DNA from 2 places in the Lachnoclostridium sp. genome. Region 2 is predicted to be linked to the other one. Evidence: predicted binding sites of a transcription regulator. Region 2 holds the regulator's gene; the other holds the start of a gene.
What was found. Region 2 encodes Rex, which represses fermentation and respiration genes when NADH is low (regulators of the CRP and FNR family bind a similar motif). Its sites were predicted from a motif close to ATTGTTAANTANTTAACAAT; they were not measured.

Region 1 (5,458 bases), on a different contig from region 2:
CAATATCTGCACCTACCACCTAAGAAGATGTAGGAAAACATCGGTATTAAATCTCTTGCCTGAAGTGCAGTCCCACACTTCATGCAATGAGACCTGGTTATGACGATGTTATCTTGTCTTGGAATGCGGTAGATGCAGACATTTAGGAAGCTACCAATAACAATACCGTAGAGAAAGATTCGTATGTAGATTATCATGCAGTAGACTCCCTTATAATAGAATAATAATATATTCTGCAGAAATTTTACCATCTTTTATTATAGTTATTGTAAAAACAGTTTTATCTTACTTTTGTATATATCACCATTTAGTACCAAGGTTTTCTATGGTAACTAACAGCTTCGTGGACTGCCCTCTGCGAATGCAAAGGGCAGCATAACACATCTAACTTAAGGTAGATTTCCGCTTATTGATTGCTTCTTTTCGTGCCTTTAGAATAATATTTCTAATATTAACCGCATCCTCCACTTTCATATCCGGTACTCCCTCTAATGGATATTTCATGTTCATTGCTTCATATTTACTTTTTCCCATCGTATGATAAGGAAGTACATCCAAAGCTTTTAAGGATGTTAATTCTGCTAAAAACTCTCCAAGCTGTATTAGTTCTTTAGAATCATCGGTTAGCTCAGGTACTGCAACAAATCGTATCCAAAGCGTAACCTTTTGATCTGAGAGAAATCTCGCAAATTCTAAGATGTTTGCATTATCATGTCCTGTCAATTCTTTATGCTTCATCGCATCCATCTGCTTTATATCTAACATTACTAAGTCTGTTACCTTTAGCAAAGGTAAGTACTTTTCTTTATCCGCTGGTCGAAATGTAATACCTGACGTATCAATGCAGGTATGAATTCCTTTCTTCGTCGCCTCTTCAAATAATTCTGTGACAAACTCAAGCTGAAGTAAAGGTTCTCCACCTGTTACTGTAATTCCTCCGCCTTTTAAAAATTCCTTATAAGAATCATATTCTTTTAGAATATCTTCTACCGAGCGAAGTGTACCTCCATTTACCTCCCAAGTATCCGGGTTATGGCAATACTTGCATCTCATAGGACATCCTTGTAAAAATACGACAAAGCGGATACCAGGTCCATCTACTGTTCCAAATGATTCTGTTGAATGAACTTTTCCTAACATAGTTCCTCCGTTCTTCCCTCATTGGTAAAAATCTGTAAACTAGTAAAATATGACTAGATACAATATACCAATTTATGGAATTTTAGTCAATGACACCTTCTGCTATTCATTGCTATTTTTTGAGTAAAAATTTGATAATATCATATTATTTGTTCTAATACTTCAATTTCAAAAAGGAGCCTACTACCTCCATGCATTAATTGAGCCAGCAAGCTGTCTCACTTGTCATGAATAAAAGGTAGCAAACTCCTATCGACTTAACGCTACATATTTTTATTTTTCATAAAAGTGATGGGAGTTCACTTTTACTCATAAATATAAATCACTTACATGGATATAAATCACTTACATCGACTGATGGAATGTTCTTGAAATAACATCATCCTGCTGCTCTTTCGTAAGTTTCGTAAAGTTTACAGCATAACCAGAAACACGTACAGTAAGCTGTGGATAATTTTCAGGATGAGCCTGAGCATCTAATAAAGTCTCTTTTGTGAACACATTCACATTTAAGTGATGTCCACCTTTCTCTACATAACCATCTAATAATGATACTAAATTTTCTACTTGTTGATTCGACATATTAATAACCATCCCTTTCCGTGACCTGCTAACTTTAGCTGCAGGTATTAATCTAGAAATATCTATAGAAAATTCCAAAAGGAACTAATTTTAAAGATCTTTCTTATTAGTCATCAATCCCTTGATGCAATGTCGGAACCTGACATGCGACGTTTCCACCTTGACAATCTGCACTGATGGACGTTTTATCTATCCGGTCCGCTGCCATAAATTTAGAATCTTCTACCGTTATATTCATATGCCCACCGCCGCCTTCGACAAATTGGTCAAGCATAGCAACCAGTTCATTTATTCTTTCTTGCTCCGTCATGTCGGATCCTTCCTTTCTTAGTTATCAGACATATCATCTAAATCTAAGTCTCCAGCAAATAACACATCATTCTTACCTAATGCACCCGGTACAATGGAGAACGTATTCGAAATACCATCCTGCGCATCACGGAATGGAAGCTTTGCTACCGAAGCTAGGGATGCTGCAGCACCATGAGTATCACGACGATGCATTGGGTTAGCACCAGGTGCTAATGGTTCACCCTTCTTACGTCCGTCTGGAGTATTACCTGTCTTCTTACCATAAACAACATTAGAAGTAATTGTTAAAATTGACATGGTTGGGAATCCATCACGATAAGTGTGATGCTTACGAATCATGTTCATAAAGTCATGCACTAACTGTACAGCAATATCGTCCACTCGATCATCATTGTTACCGTACTTTGGATAATCTCCTTCGATTTCGTAATCTGTTACGATACCATTCTCATCACGAATTACTTTTACCTTAGCATACTTAATTGCACTTAGAGAGTCTGCTACTACAGAAAGACCTGCAATACCAGTTGCAAAGTAACGCTTTACTTCACGGTCATGAAGTGCCATTTGAATTCTTTCGTAACTGTATTTGTCATGCATGTAGTGGATTACATTTAACGTATTTACATAAAGCTCTGCAAGCCACTCCATCATATCTTTATATTTTGACACTACGTCCTCGTAATTAAGGTATTCACCCTCAACTGGACGGTACTTTGGACCAACTTGAATCTTAAGAACTTCATCTACACCACCATTGATTGCATAAAGAAGGCACTTAGCAAGATTTGCACGAGCTCCAAAGAACTGCATCTCTTTACCAATTTTCATAGAGGATACACAACAAGCAATTGCATAATCATCACCATGAGTTGGACGCATGATATCATCATTTTCGTACTGAATAGATGAGGATTTAATTGACATCTTTCCACAATATTCTTTAAATAATCTTGGTAGTCTAGTTGACCATAAAACTGTCATGTTTGGTTCTGGAGCAGTTCCAAGGGTATCTAATGTATGAAGGTAACGGAAGGATGTCTTTGTTACCATATGTCGTCCATCCGTACCAATACCAGCGATACTCTCTGTTACCCAAGTAGGGTCACCGGAAAATAGGGCATTGTATTCTGGCGTTCTAGCAAACTTCACTAGACGAAGTTTCATAATAAAATGATCGATATATTCTTGTGCTTCTTCTTCTGTAATTACTCCATTATCTAAATCTCTCTGGATATAAATATCAAGGAATGTAGAAGTACGGCCTAAGCTCATTGCCGCACCGTTTTGCTCTTTTACAGCTGCAAGATATCCAAAGTAAAGCCACTGAATAGCTTCCTTTGCATTTGTAGCTGGTTTCGTAATATCGTAACCATAGATTTCACCAAGCTTTGCTAATTCTTTTAATGCACGAATTTGTTCTGCTAATTCTTCTCTTAATCGAATATTATCACTTGTCATTCTCTTTAAGGAAGTTGTAAGTTGTTCTTTTTTGTCTTCAATAAGTAAATCTGTACCGTAAAGTGCTACTCGACGGTAATCGCCAATAATTCTACCTCTACCATAAGCATCTGGCAAACCAGTAATGATTGCTGATTTTCTGGCGAGTTTCATTTCATCAGTATAAGCATCAAATACGCCTTGATTATGTGTCTTGCGGTAATCTGTAAAAATACGTACTACCTCATCATCTACTTCATATCCATATTCATGGCAAGCACTCTGTGCCATACGAATACCACCAAAGACCTGAAGTGATCTCTTAAATGGCTTGTCGGTCTGAAAACCAACTATTGTTTCAATATCTTTATCTAAATAGCCAGGGCCGTGAGAAACTATAGTAGATACAACCTTGGTGTCCATATCAAGGACTCCACCTTTCTCTCTTTCCTGCTTTGATAGCTCCATAACCTGAGCCCAAAGTTTTTTGGTGGCTTCGGTTGCTTCTGCTAAAAAGGATTCATCTCCATCATACATTGTATAATTGTTCTGTATGAAATCTCGAACATTTACTGAAGTGCTCCATCTACCTTGTTTAAAACCTTCCCATTCATGTTTCATAACTGAAGTCATCATTATCCCTCCTTACGCTGATACAGCTGTGTGGATAAACTCGGGAGCAAGCAAAATATTACGTAAAGCTTGACCAGTAAACCACAACATATTGATTTGTCGTTAAAAAATAGACAATATATTGTAAAAAAATCTATTTATGTTCTTCGAGATTATTATATACAAAATAGCAATGATTATCAATATTGAAAAATATAGAAAATAGAATACTATTATTCTATCGGATTATACTAATATACCAAAAACAAATATTTTTTTAAGAAAAATGGCAACTCTTTTGGGTTGAGTACTGTATTTTCCTGTGCTATAATAGTCGTGTTTGGGTTTTATAGACCCATTTTGTTGTATTTTTAGAAATGTTTTCATTTCATGGCAAGGAAAAGAACATGAAACATGTTTTTTCTTGTCATGACTAAGAAAAAATAGCAAAGCTTGCTTTTTTGAAGGCATTTAAAACAGAAAGTGCTTATTTTTCAGCCTTTCTGATGAATAACAAGAGGGTAGCAATCAACATGCTATCATTAATCCATAAAAGTGGGATTTACTTCTCTTGTCAAAATAAAAATGTATTAGGATAAATTAAAGAAGGGACGGTAACACATGAAAGTCGGATTTGACAATCAAAAGTATTTAAAGATGCAATCGGAGCATATTCGGGAAAGGATCAGTAAGTTTGATAACAAACTTTATCTGGAGTTTGGAGGTAAACTATTTGATGATTATCACGCATCCCGAGTATTACCAGGTTTTGAACCAGACAGTAAACTAAAGATGCTTCTGGAATTAAAAGATCAGGCAGAGATTGTAATCGTAATTAGTGCCATTGATATAGAAAAGAGTAAGGTTCGAGGAGATTTAGGAATTACTTACGATTTGGATGTACTCCGACTTATTGACGCTTTCCATAGCAAGGGATTATATGTTGGTAGTGTAACTATCACTCAGTATTCTGGCCAAAGCAGTGCGAATCTTTTTAAATCAAAACTAGAAGCATTGGGAGTTAAAGTGTACCTTCACTATATTATTCCCGGTTATCCAAACAATATCTCACTGATTTTAAGTGAAGATGGTTATGGTAAAAATGATTTCATTCAAACAACAAGACCACTTGTAGTAATTACAGCTCCAGGTCCTGGAAGCGGTAAGATGGCTACTTGTCTTTCTCAACTCTATCATGAGCACAAACGCGGCGTACGTGCTGGTTACGCTAAATTTGAGACTTTCCCAATTTGGAACCTTTCCTTAAAACATCCAGTTAATGTTGCATATGAAGCTGCTACTGCTGATCTAAATGATGTTAATATGATTGATCCGTTTCATCTAGAGGCATATGGAGTAACTGCGGTTAATT
Region 2 (5,458 bases):
AAGACTGTCCAGTTTTTCCTTTGCAAATCCGATATCTGCGATATGAACCTTCCCAGCATAAGTAGCCCCAGGGTAAAGCAAAAGTCCAAGTTTTTGTTCCCCAAAAGTAACCGTTTCGTTTGCTTTTACTGCACAACAAAAGACTTGCCCATCACTTGCATTAACACCAGACGGTATATCAACCGAAACCACGTAACAGTCGCTTTGATTAATACTTTTGATTACCTTCGCATATTCACCACCCACTGGTTTGCTAAGGCCAATACCAAAGATACCGTCAATTACTATATTATATTCTGCTATCTCCCATTCGGTACGGATGGATAACCCTAAATTTTTCGCAATCTTCCACTGTTCTCTACATTCTTTCGAAAACTTCTCAAATTCACCGATGACTCCTATGGTTACGTTATAACCCCATAAATGTAAAATACGAGCAGCTGCAATCCCATCACCGCCATTGTTGCCGGTTCCACAAACCGCGATAATCTTATCGGTCTGTTTTGCATGTTCTTTCACTTGTTCCGCCACATAAAGTGCAGCACGCTCCATGAGAACCATTGCTGGAATTCCAATCTGCTCGATTGTCATCTTATCTAAGTTTTTCATCTGCACTGCATCTAGTGCATACCGCATAAGAACCTCCATTCTTTAGCAATCCTGCAAATCTGGGACACAAACACACTTGTAATCATGCCTGCTCAGTAAGCTATGTTAAATATAATTATTTAGTAGTAGGCTGGAAGTTTGCGCCGAGGATTACGCAGGCACAAACTTCTGTGTGAGATTTAGAAGTTCTTCGGCACCGTATTGAGGTGCCCTAGAACTTCTTCTCACACTTCACACTTCTCCTATTACATAAGCACTAACTAATTCCTTCGTATTTGTAATAGAGACATGAATCCTAACGACATTATGTTCCTTCGCCAAAAGTTCAGCATTTCCATATAGATTTACATAAGGTTTCCCAAGATTATCGCGAAGTACTTCAATTTCATTCGGTGCAATTGCACGAAAGCCTGTTCCAAACATTTTTACTACCGCTTCTTTGACAGCAAAATTAGAAGCTGCCTTTCGAATATCCGAAAGAAGCAGCTTCTGTTCCTGCTCCGTAAAAATCTTCGTAAAGAATGCCTTCCGTTCGCAGGCTTTCACTACACGGTTAATTTCTATCATATCCGTGCCAATACCAAAAATCATGATAAGAAACTCCACTCTGATTAATTATAGTAAATCTTGTTCTTCATCAATTTTGCGCATCATCTCAGTCCCTAGCATTTCATAGAGATATGTATAAGTCCCACGATAATCTTTCTCTATTTCAAGTTTTTGCTTCTTCAAATTTCGTAGCTTTACTTCCATCTCCATGATTTCATCTGTTAAGGCTTTTTTTCTTAAATTTTCATCATAAATATTATTATAACAACGCTGTAAGCTCTCTAGCATCAATTCTTCATTTTTTGCAGCTATTTCACTTGGTAATTTTTCGAGTTTGTCCTCTGCAATCAATAACTTCTGATTAATATCTTCGATAAGTTTTTGATTTTTGGACAATTTTCTTCCTTTTAGTTTACCAAGCGGTGTATGATCCACTTCCATGTTCTCCACAATTTCCTGCATCAGTTGAGACTTATATCGTTTCAAACCTTTGATATCTTCTAAGACTCTGCTCTGATCTTTCATCAATTCGACAAGTTCATCCCGTAACCTTAGTTGCACCCCAGACATCTTTTCCTCTGGGAATAAATTGATAAAGCGTTCATCTAGTGTTACAATTGGAATCTTTCGATTTCGAAAGGTTTGGCGAAGACTCATTTCTGAGAATACTTTACTACGATTTTCTTTCACATATCTTGGTTCCGTCCTTGAAGGTTCTATAGAACTTGATACTTTCAAATTTTCAAACTCAAGATCAAAATCATCGTCTAAATCGTCCAAATCACCTAATGACTTGGTCTTTGGTTCCGATTTGTCGCCAAAACGTTTTCCTAATCTCAAATACTCTCCCCCGATTCTTCTGCCGCTTTTAAATTATAGGACAGTCTCATAAGGCTTTCTGCCAAGTGAACATTTTCAACCATAACATCTTTTGGTAAATTTAAATCTGTTGGTGCGAAATTCCATATTGCACGTACACCAAGTTGAACTAAATCTGCCGCAACCTGTGGTGCTTTTGCTTTCGGTATCGTAAGTGCTGCTATATTGACTGTATTATTTTTCATAAATTCTTCTAGCTCATCAACTAATCGGATTTCAATTCCGCGAATGGATAGTCCTATCAATCTAGGATTCACATCAAAAATTCCACAGATATAAAATCCTCTTCTCTCAAAATCTGTATAATTTGCAAGCGCTTGACCCAAATTACCAGCTCCAATAATAATAACATTATATTTCTTATCCAGACCAAGTATTTTGCCAATTTCGGTATAAAGATATTCTACATTATAACCATATCCTTGTTGACCAAAACCGCCAAAGTTATTTAGATCCTGACGGATCTGTGATGCCGTTACATTCATCTTCTCGCTTAACTCTTTCGAAGAGATACGCACAACATCATTCTCTAATAATTCTCCAAGATAACGATAGTATCTTGGAAGACGCTTGATTACCGCTGATGAAATTGTTTTATCGTACATGCTAACCCTCCATCTTTCTCCTTCCAGGTTTTCCTATTCTTACACCCCGTATTCATAAGATTGTAACCCTGGTATTACAACAGATTATACACAGATAGGATGTGTTTCAATTATAAATATTATAGTAAATTGTGAATAACCTGTCAATGATTTGACGAAGTATACTACGTATGTTAGAATAATCTACAGTTAATATGCGCCTGCAATACACTTCTATTCATGGGATTTGTAGGTGTTAAGAAAGTGTGAAGAAATATCGTCTTCTTATCATGCAAATTGAAGTATATAAAATCTTCATTTTGCTTAATTATTAACAAGGAAAAGTTTGTAAATCGTGTTTTTTCTTGTGTATGACAAGGAAACTCATATAATGTACTTTTTCTTATATATTATCAGAACAAAAAACTTGTTCTGATAATCGAATTGACGGTGCTAAGTGCGCACCTTTTCTCAGAACAAAAAACATGTTTTGATAATCGAATTGACGGTGCTAAGTACGCACCTTTTATCAGAACAAAAAACATGTTCTATTAATCGGATTGACGGTGCAAAGTACGCACCTTTTATCAGAAGTTTACAAAGCAAACTTCTGATAAATATATTATTTGTGAAGCTCTTATGCAGCTTCCTTTCAGAAGTGTGAGGATACATCATGATACTAGCATGTAAAAATATTAGTAAAAGCTTTGGAACGACTCCAATATTAGATAAAATCGCTTTCCATGTAAATGAGCGCGAAAAAGTAGCTATTGTAGGAATTAATGGTGCAGGAAAATCTACCTTAATTAAAATCATCATGGGAGAACTAACTGCTGATGAAGGAGAGATTATCTTTGCAAAAGGTGCAACTGTCGGATATCTTGCCCAACATCAGGACCTGTCCACAGATAGTACTATATATGAAGAAGTTTTAGCAATAAAATCTGATATTATTAAAATGGAAGAAACAATTCGCCGTCTTGAAGTAGATATGAAATCAGCTACCGGTGCAGAATTAGAACGGATGCTTTCTTCCTATTCAAGACTAACACATGATTTTGAATTGAAGAATGGATATGCCTACCAAAGTGAAGTAATTGGTGTACTAAAAGGCCTTGGCTTTACGGAGGAAGATTTTAACAAAAAAGTATCAACACTTTCTGGTGGACAAAAAACCCGTGTGGCCCTTGGTAAACTTCTCCTAAGCACACCAGATATCATCTTCTTGGATGAGCCTACCAATCACCTTGATATGGAATCTATTGCTTGGTTAGAAACCTTCTTAGTAAATTACTCCGGAGCCGTTGTTGTAATCGCCCATGACCGTTACTTCCTTAATAAAGTAGTTACTAAGGTTGTAGAGTTAGATAACACAAAGGCAACCATGTTCGAAGGAAATTATTCTGACTATGCAATGAAAAAAGAGCAACTTCGTGAAACCATGATTCGTCATTACTTAAATCAACAGCGTGAAATTAAACATCAAGAAGAGGTCATAGCAAAGCTTCGTTCCTTCAATCGTGAAAAATCCATAAAGCGCGCGGAAAGCCGCGAGAAGATGTTGGATAAAATAGATCGCCTGGATAAACCAGTTACCGTTAATGATAAAATGCATATAGCCCTTGAACCAAATATAATAAGTGGCAATGACGTACTAACTGTAACTGATCTGCAAAAATCCTATGGTTCTCTAACACTGTTTGACCAACTGAATTTTGAAATAAAACGTGGTGAAAAAGTAGCAATTATCGGTAATAACGGTACCGGTAAAACAACCATATTAAAAATAGTTAATCAGATTATAAATGCCGATGCAGGAGACGTTAAACTTGGTGCAAAGGTTTTTGTTGGCTACTATGATCAGGAACATCATGTTCTTAATATGGAAAAAACAATCTTTGACGAGATTCAAGATACGTATCCAAATATGGATAACACAAAAGTACGTAATATCCTTGCTGCATTTTTATTTACCGGCGATGATGTATTTAAATTAATTAAAGATATCAGTGGTGGAGAGCGTGGCCGCGTATCTCTAGCAAAGCTTATGCTATCCGATGCGAACTTCCTTATCATGGACGAGCCTACCAACCACCTTGATATTACCTCAAAGGAAATATTAGAAAATGCGATTAACAATTATACCGGTACGGTACTTTATGTATCCCACGACCGTTATTTTATTAATCGTACTGCAACCAGAATTCTTGACCTAACCAATCAGACTTTCTTAAATTATCTTGGTAATTATGATTATTATCTTGAGAAGAAACCAGAGATGGAATGGAGAGCCTTTGGTAATAAATATGGATCTAATTCTGACGCTAACAATAATGTTTTAGATGGACTTCGTATTGATAAGCATTTAGATCAGGCAAATAAAGATTTACAAGCTTCATCTTATCCACAAGAACCAGTTTCTGAGAATAAGCTTGACTGGCAACAGCAAAAAGAAGAACAAGCCAAACTTAGAAAGCGTCAGAATGACTTAAAGAAAGTCGAAGATGAAATCACACGTATGGAAGCAAGGAATGAAGAACTAGAAGAATTGCTTGCAGACTCTTCTATCTATACGAACTCCTCAAAGCTAATCGAGGTTCATAAAGAAAAGAAGGAAGTAGAAGAAAAACTAGAAGCTCTAATGGAACAATGGGAAGAACTTAGTGAGTAACTAATCATTTAAATTTATAAGACATAATAATGATCTAAAAATACTATAAAATAAAGAAAAGATCAGCAGAGTCAAAAAGGTTGATATATAACCTTTTATAGACTTTTGCTGATCTTATTTTTTGGTCAAAGCGGATATTTCCACTTGCCTACAGGCAAGTTTTCCG

Region 1: a site for Rex is predicted at 4,206-4,225, ahead of pflB (formate C-acetyltransferase). Genes of this name have one in related genera too.

Annotation. Positions count from the first base shown of each region.
Region 1 is NZ_DAMADT010000052.1:63-5,520, reverse strand. It holds gene RTP52_RS19710 (prepilin peptidase) at 1-197, opposite strand, end outside; gene pflA (pyruvate formate-lyase-activating protein) at 385-1,140, opposite strand; gene grcA3 (autonomous glycyl radical cofactor GrcA3) at 1,486-1,722, opposite strand; gene RTP52_RS19695 (hypothetical protein) at 1,829-2,032, opposite strand; gene pflB (formate C-acetyltransferase) at 2,050-4,095, opposite strand; partial or broken gene RTP52_RS19685 (DUF1846 domain-containing protein) at 4,708-5,458, shown strand, end outside.
Region 2 is NZ_DAMADT010000005.1:49,309-54,766, forward strand. It holds gene RTP52_RS05340 (NAD(P)H-hydrate dehydratase) at 1-636, opposite strand, end outside; gene acpS (holo-ACP synthase) at 841-1,200, opposite strand; gene RTP52_RS05350 (hypothetical protein) at 1,225-1,998, opposite strand; gene RTP52_RS05355 (redox-sensing transcriptional repressor Rex) at 1,995-2,642, opposite strand; gene RTP52_RS05360 (ABC-F family ATP-binding cassette domain-containing protein) at 3,295-5,292, shown strand.